Regions from separate parts of the Arthrobacter sp. ASL1 genome, predicted to be linked through region 2. Evidence: riboswitches for the same ligand, from Rfam matches in the RefSeq annotation. Region 2 holds a riboswitch; the other holds the start of a gene.
What was found. Region 2 has a riboswitch for S-adenosylmethionine ahead of AC1MEQ_RS10160 (MFS transporter). Riboswitches for the same ligand answer to the same signal wherever they lie in the genome.

Region 1 (6,233 bases), 270 kb from region 2:
GGCTGGCCCGGCAGGCAGGTCTCTAGACGGGTGAACGTGCGGCGCCGACGCCGCCGCGTGGGGAGGTCCACAGTCTGCCGTGACCCCTCGGCACCCGCGCCGGAGCCGGTTAGGGTGGGGGAACCGGCATCGGGTAGGATGGCTCAGGCTGTTTGTGTCGTTTCTGATCCCTGAAGCGGCCGCAACCAACGCACAGAACCTCCTGTTACGGAAAGACCGTGACCGTTTAGCCCAAAGGAGGTGGGTTCACATGCGTGCATACGAACTGATGGTACTGATCGACCCCGAGGTCGACGAGCGTACCGTGGAACCGACTCTTGGCAAGTTCCTCGATGTCGTCCGCAACGACGGTGGCACCGTCGACAACGTTGATATCTGGGGCCGCCGTCGGCTGGCCTACGAAATCAAGAAGAAGGCAGAAGCCATCTACGCGGTAGTCACCTTCACCGCTACCCCGGCCACTTCCGCGGAACTTGACCGCCAGCTGTCGCTCAATGAGACGATCCTGCGCACCAAGATCACCCGCCCGGAAGACCAGAAGGTCGTAGCAGAGTAATCTGCCGCGATCATTCGTAGAAACCGACCCTAGGAGGCACCATGGCAGGCGAAACCGTCATCACGGTCATCGGAAATCTCACCGCTGATCCGGAACTGCGTTTCACCCCGTCGGGTTCGGCGGTGGCGAACTTCACCATCGCCTCGACCCCTCGGACCTTCGACCGCCAGACCAACGAGTGGAAGGACGGCGAAACGCTGTTCCTCCGTGCATCGGTGTGGCGTGAGGCTGCCGAAAATGTCGCCGAAACGCTGACCAAGGGCATGCGAGTCGTCGCCCAGGGTCGGCTGAAGTCGCGTTCCTTCGAAACCAAGGAAGGCGAGAAGCGCACCGTCATGGAGCTGGAGGCCGACGAAATCGGCCCCTCGCTGCGTTACGCTTCCGCCAAGGTCACCCGTACCCAGCGCAACAACGCGGGTGGCGGTGGATTCGGCGGCGGCGCCTCCGGGGGAAACTTCGGCGGTGCTGGCAACCAGGGCGGCAACGGTGGATTCGGCGGAGGCAACTCCGGTGGAAACAGCGGCGGCTCCTGGAACGCTCCGGCCGAGGACCCCTGGTCCTCGTCGTCCTCTTCCTCCTCCAATAGCGGGGGATGGGGCAACTCCGGCGGATCAGACGAACCGCCTTTCTAAAGCACCACCATTTATTCACCATCCCGCAGAAGAATTCTGCGGGCTCCACTAGATAAAGGAGCTCCACGATGGCTAAGGCTGAACTCCGTAAGCCCAAACCAAAGTCCAATCCCTTGAAGGCCGCTGACATCACCGTCATCGACTACAAGGACGTCGCATTGCTGCGCAAGTTCATTTCCGATCGCGGAAAGATCCGTGCCCGTCGCGTGACCGGCGTCTCCGTCCAGGAGCAGCGCAAGATCGCCCAGGCCATCAAGAACGCGCGCGAAGTTGCCCTGCTGCCTTACTCCGGCGCTGGCCGCGGCTAAGGAAGGGATAACACCATGGCAAAGCTCATTCTGACCCACGAAGTAACCGGTCTCGGCACCGCCGGCCAAGTTGTCGAGGTGAAGGACGGTTACGCACGTAACTACCTGCTGCCCCGCGGCTTCGCACTGACCTGGTCCAAGGGGGGCGAGAAGCAGGTCGAGTCCATCAAGGCCGCCCGCACCGCCCGCGCCGTCGCATCCCTCGAGGATGCCCAGGCGCTGGCCAACAAGCTGGCCTCCCAGCCGGTCAAGATCACGGTCAAGGCGGGCCAGGGCGGACGCCTGTTCGGCACCGTCAAGACCGTTGACATCGCCAACGCCGTCGAGGCCGCAGGCCTCGGTTCGATCGACAAGCGCACGGTGGAAATCCCCGAGCACATCAAGTCGACGGGCAACTACCAGGCAACGGTCCGTCTGCACGAGGACGTCTCCGCGACCATCGACCTGCAGGTCGTCGCCGCGAAGAAGTAGCCGCCACGCATCACCGGCGGCCGCCCCTTGGGCGGCTACCGGTGATGCGTGCACCCGAGGGGCCCCGCGCTGAAAAAGCGCGGGGCCCCTCGGCGCTTTAACGGGAACTGCGGATCGGCGCTGGCGCGCGAGATGGACGACACCTTGCGAAATGTTGCGTTGACCTTTGACGGGTGCGGACCGGCACGCATAGCGTAGTTGGTGAATCAAGAGCGTCAACATACAAGCCCTGGCTCGTTGGCCGGCAACCCTCTCACGGTAGTGGGGTGCTCCAGGTGATGATTCGGCCCTCCGGGTCCCCGGGGGGCAAGTACCGCACACCCAGCGTGGCCCCGGCCCGGGTGGTGTGCCCTACGCCGGAGGTAGACCAGATGACACTGTCCACCGATCTTCAGCCCGACGCCCTACGCAAGGCCTTTGCCCTGCACCCCTCGGGGATTGCCGCGCTCTGCGCCATCATCGACGGGGAGCCTCAAGGCATTGTCGCCTCGTCGTTCACTGTCGGGGTCTCCATGGACCCGCCCTTGGTGATGTTCGCGGTGCAGAACACGTCGCGTACCTGGCCGGTCGTCCGCCAGGCAGGCAGGATTGGAGTCTCCGTCCTGGGCGAAGCCCACGACGGCGTCTGCCGGCAGATCGCATCGAAATCCGGAGACCGATTCGCCGGATTGCGGCTCGATTCCACCGACGATGGCGCATTGTTCCTCCACGAAGCCGCACTATGGCTCGATTGCAGCGTCGAACAGGAGATCCCCGCGGGCGACCACCACGTGGTCCTGCTACGCGTTCACGGGCATGCCACCCACGACGGCGTGCACGCGCCGCTGGTCTTCCACGGCTCGGCGTTCCGCACTTTGAAGGCCGAGGCGTTCGCCTGAGTTCCCGGGGAGCTACTTCCCGCGCAGCGACTCCACATACCGCTTGGCCTCGGCCAGGCCGATCCCGGTGTCCTGCCTGACCTTCTTCATGGCCGCGATCGGATTGCCGCTGCGTACCAGTTGCAGGACCCGTTCATAGTCGGGGTTCCCCGGGCCGGCAGGCATGCCCGCCAGTTCGGGGTGGCTGACCCCGGTGCTTTGTCCGGTGCGCCCCGGTGAACTGCTCGCGGCCCTGGCGGCCCGGGCGGTGGTAGCGGCCCTGATCTTCTCTGCCTTTTGCGCTTCGAGCTGCTGGTGGCGTGCGGCGTCGGCGTTGAGCCGGGCGATATAGAGGTCGGCCTCGTTCACCTGGTGGCCGGGCCGTGTTGTAAACACCCACGACAGCGCACCGAACACCGCGAGGATCGCCACAACTGCAATAACGAGGACGAGCAGCGTCTCGCCGTTGAAGTCCAACATGTCCACTCCTGGGGTCCCGGCCGCCGCGGTACGGCGGGCTGGTCTCCATCATGCCACCGGTCCGCCCTGTAGGAGCGGGATCAGGGCTGGTGGAGCTCCGTGGTGATGTGGTGGTAGCCCGAAGCCATGAGCTGCCCGAGGATGTCCAGGTCGACATCGGCGAGCTTGTTGACGTAGAGGCAGGCAGCTCCCATCCTGTGCTTGCCGAGCCGGATGAGCAGCTCTGCAGACCCGGGACCGGCGGTCATGCCGTAGAGCGAGAGGGATGCCTTGCGAGGGGAAAATCCGATGGCGGCGGCGTCACCCTCGCGCCCAGTCGGGTAGCGGTAGTGGTAGCTGCCGAAACCGACGATCGTCGGGCCCCACATCACCGGGGGCTGGCCGCTCGTTTCCTGCATCATCTCCAGGAGCACCAGGCCGTCGGCCCGCCGGACGGGATGCTCGAGGGCCTCGATGAAATCGAGTGGTTTCAGGCCCGTTGGCCGGGTTTTCGCCTCTGACATGGCGACAGTATCGCAGCGCGCACAAGAGGCGGCAAGATGGCACCGCGTCCTGCCGCGGGAGCAAGATGTCAAAGTCCTCCACCGACGGCGGCGTGTCTGTGGATAACACTGTTCGGGTTGTGGATAAAAGTGGTGTACACGCTCTTGGGCTGGTTGGCAACCTCCAAGTAGGGGCTGAATGTTGGGGGTAGAAGATTTTTTGCCAATTCTTATACACACATATAAGCCCTAGTCAGCATTATGTTTACTGATTTTCTTGAGAGTAATCCACAGGTTCATCCCCAGTCTGTGCACACAACACGCCGCGTCGCCCACAGGTTCTCCACACCACCTGTGGATAACTCTCTTTGGTTCTGTGGGTATTGGGCATAGGGTGACAGGGTCCCCGGCTCCATCCGGGCCGATCACCCAGTGGGCCACCGCCCCTCACCGCCTCGTCCGTGAGCCGTTTCCACTGCGATACTGGAGGGACTCCGCGATGCAAGCAGCTCATGCAACGCGCTGAAGAGGGAAGGAACCTAACGTGACGCTCACGCACGCCGATTCAAGGTCGTCGAATTCATCGGACATGGCCAGGACGCCGCCCCAGGACCTGGTGGCGGAGCAGAGTGTGCTCGGTGGCATGATGCTCTCCAAGGACGCCATCGCGGACTGCGTCGAGGTCCTTCGGGGCGTCGATTTCTATCGCCCGGCCCATGAGGCGATCTTTGAGGCGATCATCGACCTCTATGGACGGGGAGAGCCCGCGGATGCCGTGACGGTATCGGACCTGCTCACCAAACGTGGCGAGATCTCCCGTGTGGGCGGGCCCGCCTACCTGCACACCCTCATCCAGTCGGTGCCGACGGCCGCGAACGCGGGCTTCTATGCGGAAATCGTCCGTGAACGTGCCGTACTGCGCCGGCTGGTCGAGGCCGGCACCAAGATCGTGCAGATGGGCTACAGCCAAGACGGCGAAGTCGATGCCATCGTCAACGATGCGCAGGCCCAGATCTACGCCGTGGCAGAACGTCGCACCGCCGAGGACTACGTTCCGCTGCGGGACATCATCGAGGGCACCGTCGACGAGATCGAGTCGGCGGGCCAACGCGGCGAGGGCATGATCGGCGTCCCGACAGGCTTGTACGAACTGGACGAACTCACGCAGGGCCTGCATGGCGGCCAGATGATCGTGGTGGCGGCACGGCCGGCCGTCGGCAAATCGGTGTTCGCCCTGGACATCGCCCGGTCGGCGTCGATCAAGAACAACATGACCACCGTCGTCTTCTCGTTGGAAATGGGCCGCAACGAGATCGCCATGCGCCTGCTCTCCGCCGAGGCGAGCATCGGACTGCAGGACCTGCGCAAGGGGTCCATCAAGGACGAGCAGTGGGGCAAGATCGCCACCACCATGGGACGGCTGAACGAGGCGCCGCTGTTCATCGACGACTCGCCCAACATGTCCCTGATGGAGATCCGCGCCAAATGCCGGCGGCTCAAGCAACGCCATGACCTCAAGCTGGTTGTCTTGGACTACCTGCAGCTGATGAGCTCGGGCAAGCGCGTGGAGTCACGACAGCAGGAGGTCTCCGAATTCTCGCGTGCCCTGAAGCTGCTGGCCAAGGAGCTCGACGTCCCCGTCGTCGCGCTTTCGCAGCTCAACCGTGGATCCGAACAACGCACCGACAAGAAGCCCATGGTCTCGGACCTGCGCGAGTCCGGCTCGATCGAGCAGGACGCCGACCTGGTCATCTTGCTGCACCGCGAGGACATCTACGACAAGGAATCGGCCCGCGCCGGCGAAGCCGACATCATCGTGGCCAAGAACCGTAATGGTCCCACCAAAACGATCGTCGTGGCGTTCCAGGGCCATTACCAGCGGTTCAACAACATGGCCACCGAGGGTGGCGGCGGGTTCTGACCCGCGGGCGGGAATTCCCCGCCGTGCGCACCGGCCGGCCCTGAACTGGGCGCGGGCCGGGCGGGTCGGCGTGGCTGGGCTCAGCCGCGTGGCCGCATGCGCGCATTCGGCAGGGCCGGCGCGGGCAGGGCCGCCGGTTGGCCCGGGGGAAACGGGCCGAAGTGGGGGCGGTGCCCTGCGGCCTTCGATGCGGCTGCCGCGCCCTCCTCGGCCGGCGGCCGCTCCTCGCCCGCCGAGGCGCCGATCTCCTCCTGCCAGATCCTGCGGTATTCGACGATCTCCTCGTGTGAACGGCCCACGAAGTTCCACCACATGACAATCTGCTCGTCCATCGGCGGCCCCCCGATGAGCAGCAGGCGTGTGCCGCCGTCGTGAGCCGTCATGGTCAGCGGGCGTCCGCCGGGGGGCAGGTAGGCCAGGTGGCCAGCCGGAACGTCCTGGCCGTTGAGGAGCAGGGACCCGGTGTCGAGCAGGACGCCGTGCTCGAAGCCGGCGTCGGGCTCGACCGTGAGCGAGGCGCCGTCGT
Region 2 (11,790 bases):
GCATTCTGGGCCTCGGAGGTCGGCTCCGTTCCGGTGGCGTCCTTCACCCTGACCAAGCTGGCCTGGCTGGCCCGGCACGAACCCGCCGCGGCGGCGCGGGTCCACCGGGTCGTGCTGCCGCACGACTACCTCAACCACGTGCTGACCGGGCGGTGGTTCACCGACCGGTCGGACGCCAGCGGGACCGCCTACTACCATCCGGAGACCGGGTACCGGGAAGCGCTGTTGCACGAATATTTTGGCAAGCTGCCAGAACTCCCCGAGGTCATCGCCCCCGGAGCCTCGGGCGGGCGGCTGCTGGTTTCCTTCGGGGCCGGCGAACCACCCGTCTCCGCCGGTGCGGGCGACAATGCCGCAGCAGCACTGGGGCTGGGCATGCAGGCCGGGGAGATCGCGGTGTCGATCGGCACCTCCGGGACGGTGTTTGCCTCCGTTCCGGATCGACCCACCGCGGACCCCACCGGATCGGTCGCCGGATTCGCCGATGCCACCGGCGGGTACCTCCCGCTGCTGGCCGTCATCAACTCGGCCCGGGTCATGGCTTCCACGGCCGAACTGCTCCGCGTCGAGCTGCCCGAGTTCGATGCGCTGGCCTCCTCCGGCGACCCGCTGGCGGGCGGGCTGAACCTGATGCCGTACTTCGACGGGGAACGGACGCCGAACCTGCCCGATGCGACCGGGAGTCTGACGGGGTTGAGCCGGGCGTCACTGACGCGGGAGAACCTGGCGCGGGCGTCCGTGCTTTCCGTGGTGAACTCCCTCGCCGACGCTGCGCAGGCCCTGTCGGAGGCATCCGTTCCCGCCCGGCGGGCACTGTTGATCGGGGGCGGCGCCCGGTCAAAATCGTTGTGCGCCATCGCGCCGGAACTGCTGGGCATGGAGGTCGACGTCCTGGAGGCCGGCGAATACGTGGCCCTCGGCGCGGCCAGGCAGGCCGCCTGGGCCGCTACGGGCGAGCTGCCCGCCTTCGAACGACGTATCGAGACCCGGCTCAGCCCCTCGGGCGAGGCATGGGGAGCACAGTCCCGCAAGCTCTACGCCACCGAACGCACCCGGTTGTACGGGGTATAGCCACGCACCCACGCGGTGCCTGACGAAAGGAAACAATCCCGATGGATGCTTCGAGTGTGACCTCCAGCGGCGGCTGGTGGCTGGCCCTGGCGATCGTGACCGCCGGCCTGGCCGAGACCAAGGGCAGGCGCCGGTGGATCTGGTTCGTCCTGGGGCTGCTCCTCGGGCCGATCGCGACGGCGCTGGTGGTCATCTGGGACCGCCCAGCGGTTTCGCAGGCGCCCCCGGTGCAGTAGACGAACGACCAGTCCCCGCCTACTTCCAGCCGTCCTCGCGCAGGGTGCGGAGCAGAGCCAGCGCCCCGCCGTCGTCCAGGATGGCCAGCGCCTCCAGATACGGCCCGGTGAAGTCCTCGCGCCCGGCGAGGTCGCCAAAGAGCTCGGGATCGCGCAGGAAGGCCAGCGGATCCTCGTCCTGCGCTGCTGCCGCGGCCATGACGCGGTCGCGGAGCCGGTCCACAACCTCGATGGGTTGGCCGGATTCGTCGATCCCGCGGGCATAGCGCGCCCAGGAGGCGACGATGGCGGCGCTCAGGCGCACCGCCCCGCCGTCGGACAGGTTGGCGCGGATGACCGGGACCAGCCACGTGGGGATCCTGTCGGAGGATTCGGCGGCCAGACGGGCGAGGGTGTCCTGGACCTGTTCGTTGGCGAAGCGCTCGATGAGCTGGTGCCGGTAGGCGTCGAGGTCGATGCCGGGGACGGGCTTGAGCGTGGGGGTGGCCTCGCGCTCCATGTAGGCGAGCAGGAAGTCGATGAAGAGCGGGTCGCCGCAGGCCTCGTGGGCGAAGCGGTAGCCGGCGAGGTATCCGAGGTAGGCAATGCCCTGGTGGCTGCAGTTGAGCAGGCGCAGCTTCATCAGCTCGTAGGGTTCGACGTCGTCGACGAGCTGGACCCCGACCGATCCCCAGTCGGGGCGGCCGGTGGGGAACTTGTCCTCCAGGACCCACTGGACAAAGTCCTCGCAGACAACCGGCCAGGCGTCCTCGACCCCGTATTCGATGGCGATGGCGTCCCGGTCGGCGTCGGTGGTGACGGGGGTGATCCTGTCGACCATGCAGTTGGGGAAGGGGACGTGCTCGATCATCCAGGCACCGAGTTCGGGATCCTTCAACGTGGCGAAGGCCGCGAAGACGCGCGCTGCGAGGTGGCCGTTGCCCTGGATGTTGTCGCAACTCATGATCGTGAACGGTGCAGTGCCGGCTGCGCGGCGGCGGCGCAGCGCCTCGGTGACGAAGCCGAACGTGGTGGTCGGCACGGCGCCGTCCGCCAGGTCCGCGGCGACCGCGGGGGTGCCGGCGTTGAACTCGCCGGTGGAGGGGTTGTAGTTGTAGCCACCCTCGGTAACGGTCAGCGACACGATGCGCACGTCCGGGTCCACGAGTTGGGCCAGCACGGCCTCCGGGTCGTCGGGGGCGTAGAGGTAGCGGGCGATCGAGCCGATGACACGGGCGTCGCGGCTTCCGTCGGGGGCCTTTTCCACGAGTGTGTAGAGCCCGTCCTGGTCGGCGAGCGCGTCGCGCATGCGTTGGTCGTGGGGCATCAGCCCGACGCCGCAGATCGCCCAGTCCAGGTCGTGGCACGCGTTCATCAGCCGGTCCAGGTACATGGCCTGGTGGGCGCGGTGGAATCCACCGACGCCGAAGTGCACGATGCCGATGCGTCGTTGGGCCAGATCGTAGCCGGGCACGGAGACCGTGTCGTTGAGGGAGGACAGGCTCCCGGCGTTCAAACGCGTCATGGCAGGCTCCAATCGTGATGTGGCTAACACGGCGAGCATAACATATGAGCAATTTGGTCTACTCATATGAGCGTCGGAGCGTATGGAGGGCCCCGCTGCCGGGCTTGCTAGGGTTGGGCAGCGTGAGCCGACCCATCCCGCCGAAACGCGACAGCGTCTGGAGCGCGCCCGGGATGCCGGCGCTGCTCCTGCTGACCGCCGCGGGTTTTTCCGGCTACGCGGCCCTGCTCTCCGTCGCTCCGCTCTGGGCGGTCCGCGGAGGCGCCGACGCCGCCGGTTCCGGGTTCGTCAATGGGGCGCTGCTGCTGGCGACCGTCCTGACCCAGGGGCTGGTCCCCCGCCTGCTGGACCGCTTTGGGACGACGCGCGTGCTCGGTGCCGGCCTGCTCCTGTTGGGTGGACCGAGCCTGTTGCTGTTGGTCTCGGACCAGCTGGGCTGGATCCTAGGGTGGTCCATCGTGCGCGGAGTCGGCTTCGGCATCCTCACCGTCACCGGGTCCGCCGCAGTGGCCCTGCTGGTCCCGCCAACCCGGCATGGGGCCGCCATCGGCGCCTACGGTGCTGCCATCGCCGTCCCGCAATTGCTGATCCTTCCCGCCAGCCCCTGGCTCGCCGACGCCGTGGGGTTCTGGACGGTCTTCGCCCTCGGCACCCTGCCGCTGCTGGGCATCATCGCCACCCCGCGCCTGGCACGGGTTCTGCACGAGGACCGGCCACATGCCCCTAGTGCCGACACCGCGGCCACCACCAGTGCCGCGGCCCCCGCCGCAGGCAGCCGCCGTGTCCCCGCCGGGTTGCTTCGCCCCATGCTCCTACTGCTCGGCGTCACCCTGGCCGGCGGCGCCCTGATCACGTTTGCCCCGCAGTTCAGTTCAGTGCCCGCGGCTACCGCGGGCGGGCTGGTGCTCCTGACCGCGACCGCGGCGCTCAGCCGCTGGAAGGTCGGCGCCCTGGCGGACCGGTATGGAGCACATCGCTTCCTCTGGCCGCTGGTGCTGTGCACCGTCGTCGGCCTGGGCCTGGCCGCAGCGGCGGTCCGTGATCCCGACTCCACCGGAGTCCCGCTGCTGCTGGCCGCGATGGCCCTGGTCGGCATCGCCTACGGCGGACTGCAGAACCTCACCCTCCTGCTCTCGCTCTCCGCGGTGAAACGCCACGAATACGGGACGGCCAGCGCCGTCTGGAACATCGGATTCGACGCCGGAACCGGGCTGGGCTCGGTGCTCGTGGGGATGCTCGCTGCGGGTTTCTCCTTCCCCACCGCCCTGCTCGTCGCGGCCGGGCTGTCACTGGCCACCCTGCCGCTGGCCCTGCGGCGCCGTTCGGGACCGTCCGTGCCCTGACGGCCGGTCCCGGGGCACGACGGCGGCCGATGCGGTATCGCGGGGCGCCACTCCTTATGCTGTGCTCATGGGAACGACCGAAGACGCCGTCGATGGCGCACGCGAGGCAGCGCATAGCCAGTGGTTCGAGCGCGCAGCGCGACTGGGCTACATCGCCAATGGGGTACTGCACCTGACGTTGGGATTGCTGGCGGTGAACGTGGCCCGTGCCGCCGGCGCGGAGGCCAACCAGTCGGGCGCCATCGCCGCGCTGGCGAAACAACCCGGTGGCGTCGTCCTGATCTGGATCTGCGCCCTGGGCGGCATGCTGCTGGGGGTGTGGTGCCTGGCCCAGGCGGTCTTCCCCGGCGGCGACGGGACCCGCTACCGGATCAAGCAGGCGGGCATCGCCGTCGTCTTCTTCGCCGTCGGCACCACCTTCATCCGCCATGTGGTGGGCAGCAACAAGGACTCGTCGCAACAAAGCAGCACGGCCTCCAGCGTGCTGATGTCCTCACCGGTCGGCAGCGTGGCCCTGGTCATCGCCGGTCTGGTCGTCATCGGGATCGGCGGCTACTTCGTCTACCGCGGGGTCTCCCGGAGTTTCCAGAAGATCCTCCGCCCGCAGGAGAACCGGGCCATGCGCTTGATCGTGAACGGATTCGGCACGGTGGGGTATATCGCCAAGGGGCTGGTCCTGGCGGCGGTCGGCCTGTTGTTCATCGTCGCCACGATCCAGCACGACCCGCAGGACGCCACCGGCCTCGACGGGGCGCTGAAGGCGGTCCGTGACCAGCCCGCCGGCCCGGCCGCACTCTTCGCCATCGCGGCGGGGATGATGGCCTATGGCATCTTCCTGTTCCTGCGCTCCCGCTACGACGAGATGGAATAGGCCCCGCTTCTACTCGAAGAGGATGTTGCGGCGTTCGATGGCCGGGCAGGCATCCATCACCACGTCGAGTCCCGCCGCCGTGGCCCGGGCCGCCGCGGCCTCGTCGACGACGCCGACCTGGAGCCAGACGGCCTTCGCACCGATTTCGATCGCCTGGTCGACGATGGCCCCGACCTTGCTGGAGTTCACGAAACAGTCCACGACGTCGATGCTCCCGGGGATCTGGTCCAGCCGGGTGTAACCGCGTTCGCCGTGCACGGTATCGCCCTTGAGCGACACCGGGACGATGTCCATGCCGAGCTCGTCGCGGACGATGCGGGCGACCCCGACGGCCGCCCGCATCGGGTTGTTGGACAGCCCGACGATGGCCCAGCGGGCCGGGGTGGTCAGCAGGCGGCGGATGGTGTCCGGGTCGTTGATATGGGGCGCGCGCAGTTCCGGCCCGCCGATTCCGGCCCCGCCCAGTACCGGTTCGCGCAGGACGGGTTCGGACAGCACCGGGTCACCCACATTCAGGACCGGTTCGGTAGTGCCCGTCGCGGGGTCACCGGTGCGCAGCTGCGGGTCGGTGTTGCCCAACGGCGGCCCCTCGACCTCGGGGACGACCGGTTCGGGGATCTGCCCCGGGCGGGTGGACTCGCCGAGGAGGCCGGCGGGCAGGCCACCGTCCGCGACGCCATGCCCCTCCTGGGGGACGGCCGGGATCTCGACGTCGGCGATGTCCGGTTCCGGGATGTCGACGTCGGGGATCTCCACATCGGGGACACCGGCCAATTCGGCCTCGGACGGGTCGTGCTGGGCTGCTGGTTCCGTCATGGTGCCCAGACTACAAGCCGCGGCCCGGCAGGTCTGCCCGGCGCGTCAAGGGCGTCCGGCCGGCACCGCCTGGGTGGCGGCGGCCGCGTGCTGCGAGAAGGCGCCCCGGTATCCGGCCGCCGGATGCGTGTCCTCAAGTGTGGCCCGGCGGCCAAAGACCTTCTCCCGCAGCGTGCCGGGAGTGTACTCCGTCTGGGCGAGGCCACGGGCCCGCAGTTCGGGCAGCACACCGTCGATGAAGTCCGTGTAGGAACCGGGGAGGACCTGGTTGATGATGTTCACCCCGTTGATGCCCGCGTCCTGCCAGCGTTCGAGTTCATCGGCGATCTGCTCGGGGGTGCCGGAGATCTGCTGGGCCTTGGCCCGGTAGCGGGCCAGTTCCCCGATGGTCGGCTTGCCGCCGGGCACGGAGGCGATCGCCGCCTCGAGGACCCCGCGGGCGCCCTCGGTCTCCACCTCGCCGAGCGGGGTGTCGTGATCCAGTCCCCCGAGATCGACGCCGATGCCGCCACCGATGTGCGCGATGATCGCATCCAGGTCCAGGTACTCGTCGTACTCCGCCTCCTTGCGGCGCACCTCCTCCTCGGTGCTGCCCACGACGAAGGAGAGCCCGGCGAAGATCTTCACGTCGCCCGGGGCCCGCCCGGCCGCCGCTTCAAGGCCCCGGATCGCCGCTGCCTGCTCGCGCACGTAGTCGGTATGCGGGGCGAACAGGAAGGTGGCCTCCGCGTGGGCGGCGGCGAACGCCTTGCCGCGCGGGGAGCTGCCGGCCTGGAAGAGGAACGGGGTGCGTTGCGGACTCGGGCTGGTCAGGTGCGGGCCCTCGATGGAGTACCGGGTGCCCTCATGGTGGATCTTGTTGATCAACGCGGGGTCGGCGAAGCGCCCGGCCTCCTTGTCGGCCAGCAGGGCACCGTCCTCCCAGGAGCCCTCCCACAGCTTGTAAACCGCGGAGACGTATTCGTCGGCCCAGTCGTAGCGGTCCTCATGGGCGGCCAACCCCTTCGCCCCGAAGTTGCGGTGCGCGTTCTCCAGCACGCTGGTGACGATGTTCCACGCCACCCGCCCACCGGAGAGGTGGTCGAGGGTGGAAAACTGGCGGGCCATCTGGAACGGCTCGGATTGCACGACGGAGCTGGTCAGGGCCAGCCCGATCTCCGAGGTGGTCGCGGCCAGTGCCGAGGCCAGCACCAGCGGGTCGTTGGAGGGGATCTGCAGGCCCTTGTCGACCAGTGATGCCCAGCCGCCCTCGTGGTTCCCGTACAGCCCCACGACGTCGGCAAAGAACATCGCGTCGAACTTGGCGTCCTCGAGCTGGCGGGCCAGGTCGACCCACATCTGCAGTTCGTTGAACCGGTGCTGCTGGGCCTCGGGGTGGCGCCACTGGCCGCCGAGGATGTGGCTGGGCGTGTTCATCAGGAAGGCGCTCAGCAGCAGGCGCGGGCGCTCGGGGGTGCTCATGCGGATTCGGTCCCCTTTGCGGTCGTGGCGGCCTCGCCGATGCTGTTCAGCCCGGTGGGGATGGTGCCGTTGATGTGGAAGTCGCCGACCGCCCGGGCCTTGAAGACCGCCGGGTTGTGGGTGGCGACGGTGCGGGCGTTGCGCCAATGCCGGTCCAGGGACTTCCCCCGGCTGGTGGCGGAGGCACCGGTGACGTCGAACAGTGCGGTGGTGGCCTCGAGGACGAGCGGCGGGACGGCCACATGGGCCTTCTCCACGCCGAGTTCGGCGCGCAGGAAGGCCCCTTCGGCGTCGAGCCCCAGCGCCGGGTCTACTGCGGCGTCCAGGTCGCGGGCCGCGGCGGCGACGATCGCCTCGGCCGAGTAGACCCGCGCGGCGAGGGTACCGACGTGTTCCTGGATCTGCACGTCGTCGCGGAAGAGCCCGCCGGAACCGGTGTTGAAGATCCGGGTGCGGGCGCCGACCAGGGCCGAGGCGTCGCGCAGGGCAGCCCGGCCGATTCCGGCCAGCACGGCGAGCAGCACGAGCTGGAAGAACGCCGGTTCCAGCGTGCTGGTGACCTTGCGGTGGATGATGTTGGCCTCCTCGACCGCCACGTCCTCGAAGACGGCGGTCCCGGTGCCGGTCAGCGGCTGCCCGAATCCGTCCCAGTCGTCGTGGATGGTCACGCCCGCGGCGTCGGCCCGCACGACGGCATACTGCCGGCCCTCGATGCCCTCGGTGCTGGCCATGACGACCACCCAGTCGGCGAAGATGCTCCCGGTGGTGTAGTACTTGGCCCCGTTGAGGCGCCACCCACCGTCGTGCCTGGAGAGCCGCGTCGCGGTGGTGCCCAGGGCGTTGCCGCCGCGTTCGGTGGCCGCGTTGCCGAAGATCTCCCCGGCGAGCACGCGGGGGAACCAGGTGTCGCGGAAGGCCTCCGGCTGCAGGGCGATGGTCTCGACGAAGGCGAAGTGCGAGCGCAGCAGGTGCGAGACGTTGGAATCGGCTTCTGCGAGTTCGATGAGCAGACGGAAGAGGTGCTCGTGCGTGACCGGGTCGCCGCCGTGTTGCGCGGGGACGCGCAGGGTGGTGAAGCCGGCCTCCTTCAGCCAGCCGATCTGCTCGAAAGGCAGGATGTGGTCCTGCTCGCGGGTGACGGTACCGGCGGCGATGCGCTCGAAGACGGGGCGGAAGCGGGCAGCCAGGGCCGCATAACGGGCTTCCGATCCGTCGGGGACGGTGACGGTGGGCGCCGTGGCCGCCGTGGTGGTTTCGCTCATGGTGTTTCCTAACGGACGGGGGTTGGTTCGGGCTGGGAGGGGGCATCGGCGTCGTGCCGTGCATCCAGATCACGCGCTCCGGTTTCCGGGGCGAGCAGCGTGGTGACCAGGGTGATGGCCCCGACGCCGACGAAGTAGGCGATGACCCAGATGGGGCTGCCGCCGCCAACCGCGAGCAGTGCAGTGGCGACCAGTGGGGCCAGTCCCCCGCCGAGGACGGAGCCGATCTGGTAGCCCAACGAGACGCCACTGAACCTGACCCGGGTGTCGAAGAGTTCGGCGAAGAAGGCCGCCTGGGGCCCGTACATGGCGTCGTGCCCGATGTTCATGCCCAGCACGACCGTGAGGACGATGAGCAGGAAGTTGCCGGTGTCCAGCAGCGGGAAGGCCACCAGGGCCACCAGGATGCTGAAGGTCCCGCCGAAGAGGTAGGTGCGGCGGCGGCCGATCCGGTCGGAGACCCAGCCCCAGAACGGGACGGTGACCAGGCCCAGCGCGGAAGCGATGAGGATCGCCTGCAGTCCGGTCTCGCGGCTCGTGCCGCCCTGGGCGAGGTAGGTGAGGATGAAGACGGTGTAGACGTAGTAGAACGCGTTCTGGGCCAGGCGCAGCCCGGTGGTCAGGGCGACCTGGCGCGGGTGGGTGCGCAGCGATTCGACGACGGGGCGGCGCGGGATAGCCCCGGTGCGCACGACCCGCTTGAAGGAGGCGCTGTCCTCGATCTTCAGGCGCACGACGAGCCCGACGGCGACCAGCAGGATGCTGGCCAGGAACGGCAGCCTCCACCCCCAGGCGAGGTAGGCGTCCTCGGGCATGGACGATTCGAGGGCCAGCAGCACGCCGGTGGCCAGCAGCATGCCGGCACTCGGGCCGATCTGGGTGGCGCTGCTGGTCAGCCCGCGTTTGCCCGGGGCCGCATGCTCGACCGTCATCAGGGCGGCTCCGGCCCATTCGGCGCCGTAGCCGATGCCCTGCAGCACGCGCAGCACCAGCAGCAGGGCGGGGGCGATCCAGCCGGCGGTGTCGTGGGTGGGCAGCGCTCCGATGGCCGTCGTGGCCAGGCCGGTGAGCAGCAGGGAGGCGACCAGGACGGTCTTGCGGCCGATCCGGTCGCCGAAGTGCCCGCCGAGCACCCCGCCGATGGGGCGGGCGATGAAGCCGACGGCGTAGGTGGCGAAGGCGGCCATGGTGCCGACGAGCGGGTCGGCCGGTGCGAAGAACAGGGGGCCGAAGACGGTGGCCGCGGCCAGGCCGTAGAGGACGAAGTCGTAGCCCTCGATGGTGGTGCCGACCAGGCTGGCGACGGCGACGCGGGTTCGCATCCGGGTCGGCGGTGGGGTGCTCGGGGTGGTGGATGTGCTCATGTGTTCCTCCTCGGGGTCATCCGGGGAAGAGCCCACCACCGTCCCGACCGCGCGCAGGCGGGCGGGACAGGGGGAAGGCCTCTCCATCGGTCCTGGCGGGAGCACCAGCCCCGAGGGGTGGTTGCTGCGGCGTCAACGAGCCAGGTCTCTCAGCCGCTCTGGATGGTAGGGGAAGGCCGTACGGCGATCCCGGGTCGAGCGGTGGTGTCCTCCCGGATGCGGGGGGACGGGGTGGGTGTTCCTAGCTGGTGGCCAGGTCCGCGGTCGCCAGCTTGTACTGGGCGGCGCGGTGGGTGTCCTTGACCCGGTCACCATCGCCGAAGAGCTTCTGGCGCAGCGTGCCGGGGGCGTATTCGGTGGGGTAGGCGCCGAGTTTCTGCAGTTCGGGGACCACGTATTCCACGACGTCCTCGAACGTGCCGGGGGTGATGGCGTAGGCCAGGTTGAACCCGTCGACGTCGGTGTCCTCGACCCATTCGACGAGCTTGGCCGCGACCTCCGCGCCGCTGCCCACGGTCACGGGGCCGAATCCGCCGACGCCGATCCATTCGGCGAGCTGGCGGATGGTCCACGGCTTGCCGTCGTCGCCGGAGGCCTTCTTGAACGTCTCGACCGACGACTGGATGGCGTTGGACTGCACGTCTTCGCCGATCACGTCGTCGAGGTCGTACTGCGACATGTCGATGCCGGTCCAACCGGAGAGCAGGGCCAGGGCCCCGTCCAGGTCGGTGTAGGAGGCGTAGTCCTCGTACTTGGCCTGCGCCTCCTCGGTGGTGGCACCGGTGATGATGGTCTGCATGGTGTAGATCTTCACGTCATGGCGGTCGCGGCCGGCTGCCTCGACGTTGTCGCGGATCTTCTGCACCGATTCGACCAGCAGTTCCTTGGTGGGGCAGTTGACGAAGACCGATTCGGCGTTCTCCCCGGCGAATGTGAGGCCGCGCTTGGAGGCACCGGCCTGGTAGATGACCGGGGTGCGCTGCACCGACGGTTCGGTGATCGCGATGCCCGGGACCTTGAAGTACTTGCCCTCGTGGCCGATCTCGTGGACCTTGGACGGGTCGGTGTAGACGCCGGATTCACGGTCGCGGACCACGGCGTCATCCTCCCAGGAGCCCTCGAGCAGCTTGTAGACGACCTCGAGGTATTCGTCGGCGTGGTTGTAGCGCTCGTCATGCTCGAGCTGGTCCTCCTGGCCCATGTTGCGGGCCGCCGAGGGCAGGTAGCCGGTGACGACGTTCCAGCCGATGCGGCCGTTCGTCAGGTGGTCCAGCGTGGCCAGGCGGCGGGCGAACGGGTACGGGTGCTCGTACGCGGTGCCTGCGGTGACGCCGAAACCGAGGTTCTCGGTGACCGAAGCCATCGCCGAGACCAGCAGGAAGGGGTCGTTGACCGGGACCTGGGCTCCGGCGGAGAGCGGCACGGAGTTGGTGGAGCCGTAGACGTCGTAGGTGCCCAGCACGTCGGCGATGAAGAGTCCGTCGAACAGCCCCTTCTCGAGCGTCTTGGCCAGTTCGGTCCAATAGCCGAGCTGCTTGTAGCGCCAGGCCTGGTCCTGCGGGTGGCGCCACAGGCCGGGCGACTGGTGGACCACGCAGTTCATGTCGAACGCGTTGAGACGGACGTAGCGGCGTTCCGGTGTGGTGCTCATTGTTCTCCTTCGGGGGTCTTGAGGTCACCGACGGCGCTGAGCTTGCGCGGCGCCGTGGCGTTGACCTCGTAGTCGCCGACGATGCGGGACTTGTACATGGCGGGGTTGTGCGTGGCAACCGTGCGCGCGTTGCGCCAGTGGCGGTCGAGGTTGCAGCGGGTGGAGGTCGAGGAGGCGCCGAGCCCGTCGAAGAGCGCGGTGGCGGCGCCCA

Region 1: it holds a riboswitch for S-adenosylmethionine, as region 2 does, so the genes downstream of both, AC1MEQ_RS11480 (flavin reductase family protein) here and AC1MEQ_RS10160 (MFS transporter) in region 2, are expected to answer to the same signal.

Annotation. Positions count from the first base shown of each region.
Region 1 is NZ_CM155284.1:2,423,232-2,429,464, forward strand. It holds gene AC1MEQ_RS11455 (acyltransferase family protein) at 1-26, shown strand, start outside; gene rpsF (30S ribosomal protein S6) at 251-556, shown strand; gene AC1MEQ_RS11465 (single-stranded DNA-binding protein) at 598-1,188, shown strand; gene rpsR (30S ribosomal protein S18) at 1,257-1,496, shown strand; gene rplI (50S ribosomal protein L9) at 1,512-1,967, shown strand; SAM riboswitch class IV at 2,172-2,286, shown strand; gene AC1MEQ_RS11480 (flavin reductase family protein) at 2,339-2,845, shown strand; gene AC1MEQ_RS11485 (hypothetical protein) at 2,858-3,304, opposite strand; gene AC1MEQ_RS11490 (DUF1801 domain-containing protein) at 3,385-3,807, opposite strand; gene dnaB (replicative DNA helicase) at 4,331-5,707, shown strand; gene AC1MEQ_RS11500 (pirin family protein) at 5,788-6,233, opposite strand, start outside.
Region 2 is NZ_CM155284.1:2,148,447-2,160,236, forward strand. It holds gene xylB (xylulokinase) at 1-1,071, shown strand, start outside; gene AC1MEQ_RS10125 (hypothetical protein) at 1,113-1,307, shown strand; gene AC1MEQ_RS10130 (mannitol dehydrogenase family protein) at 1,327-2,811, opposite strand; gene AC1MEQ_RS10135 (MFS transporter) at 2,934-4,154, shown strand; gene AC1MEQ_RS10140 (DUF1206 domain-containing protein) at 4,222-5,025, shown strand; gene AC1MEQ_RS10145 (CoA-binding protein) at 5,035-5,460, opposite strand; gene AC1MEQ_RS10150 (NtaA/DmoA family FMN-dependent monooxygenase) at 5,887-7,302, opposite strand; gene AC1MEQ_RS10155 (acyl-CoA dehydrogenase family protein) at 7,299-8,564, opposite strand; gene AC1MEQ_RS10160 (MFS transporter) at 8,573-9,928, opposite strand; SAM riboswitch class I at 10,009-10,097, opposite strand; gene AC1MEQ_RS10165 (LLM class flavin-dependent oxidoreductase) at 10,170-11,579, opposite strand; gene AC1MEQ_RS10170 (acyl-CoA dehydrogenase family protein) at 11,576-11,790, opposite strand, start outside.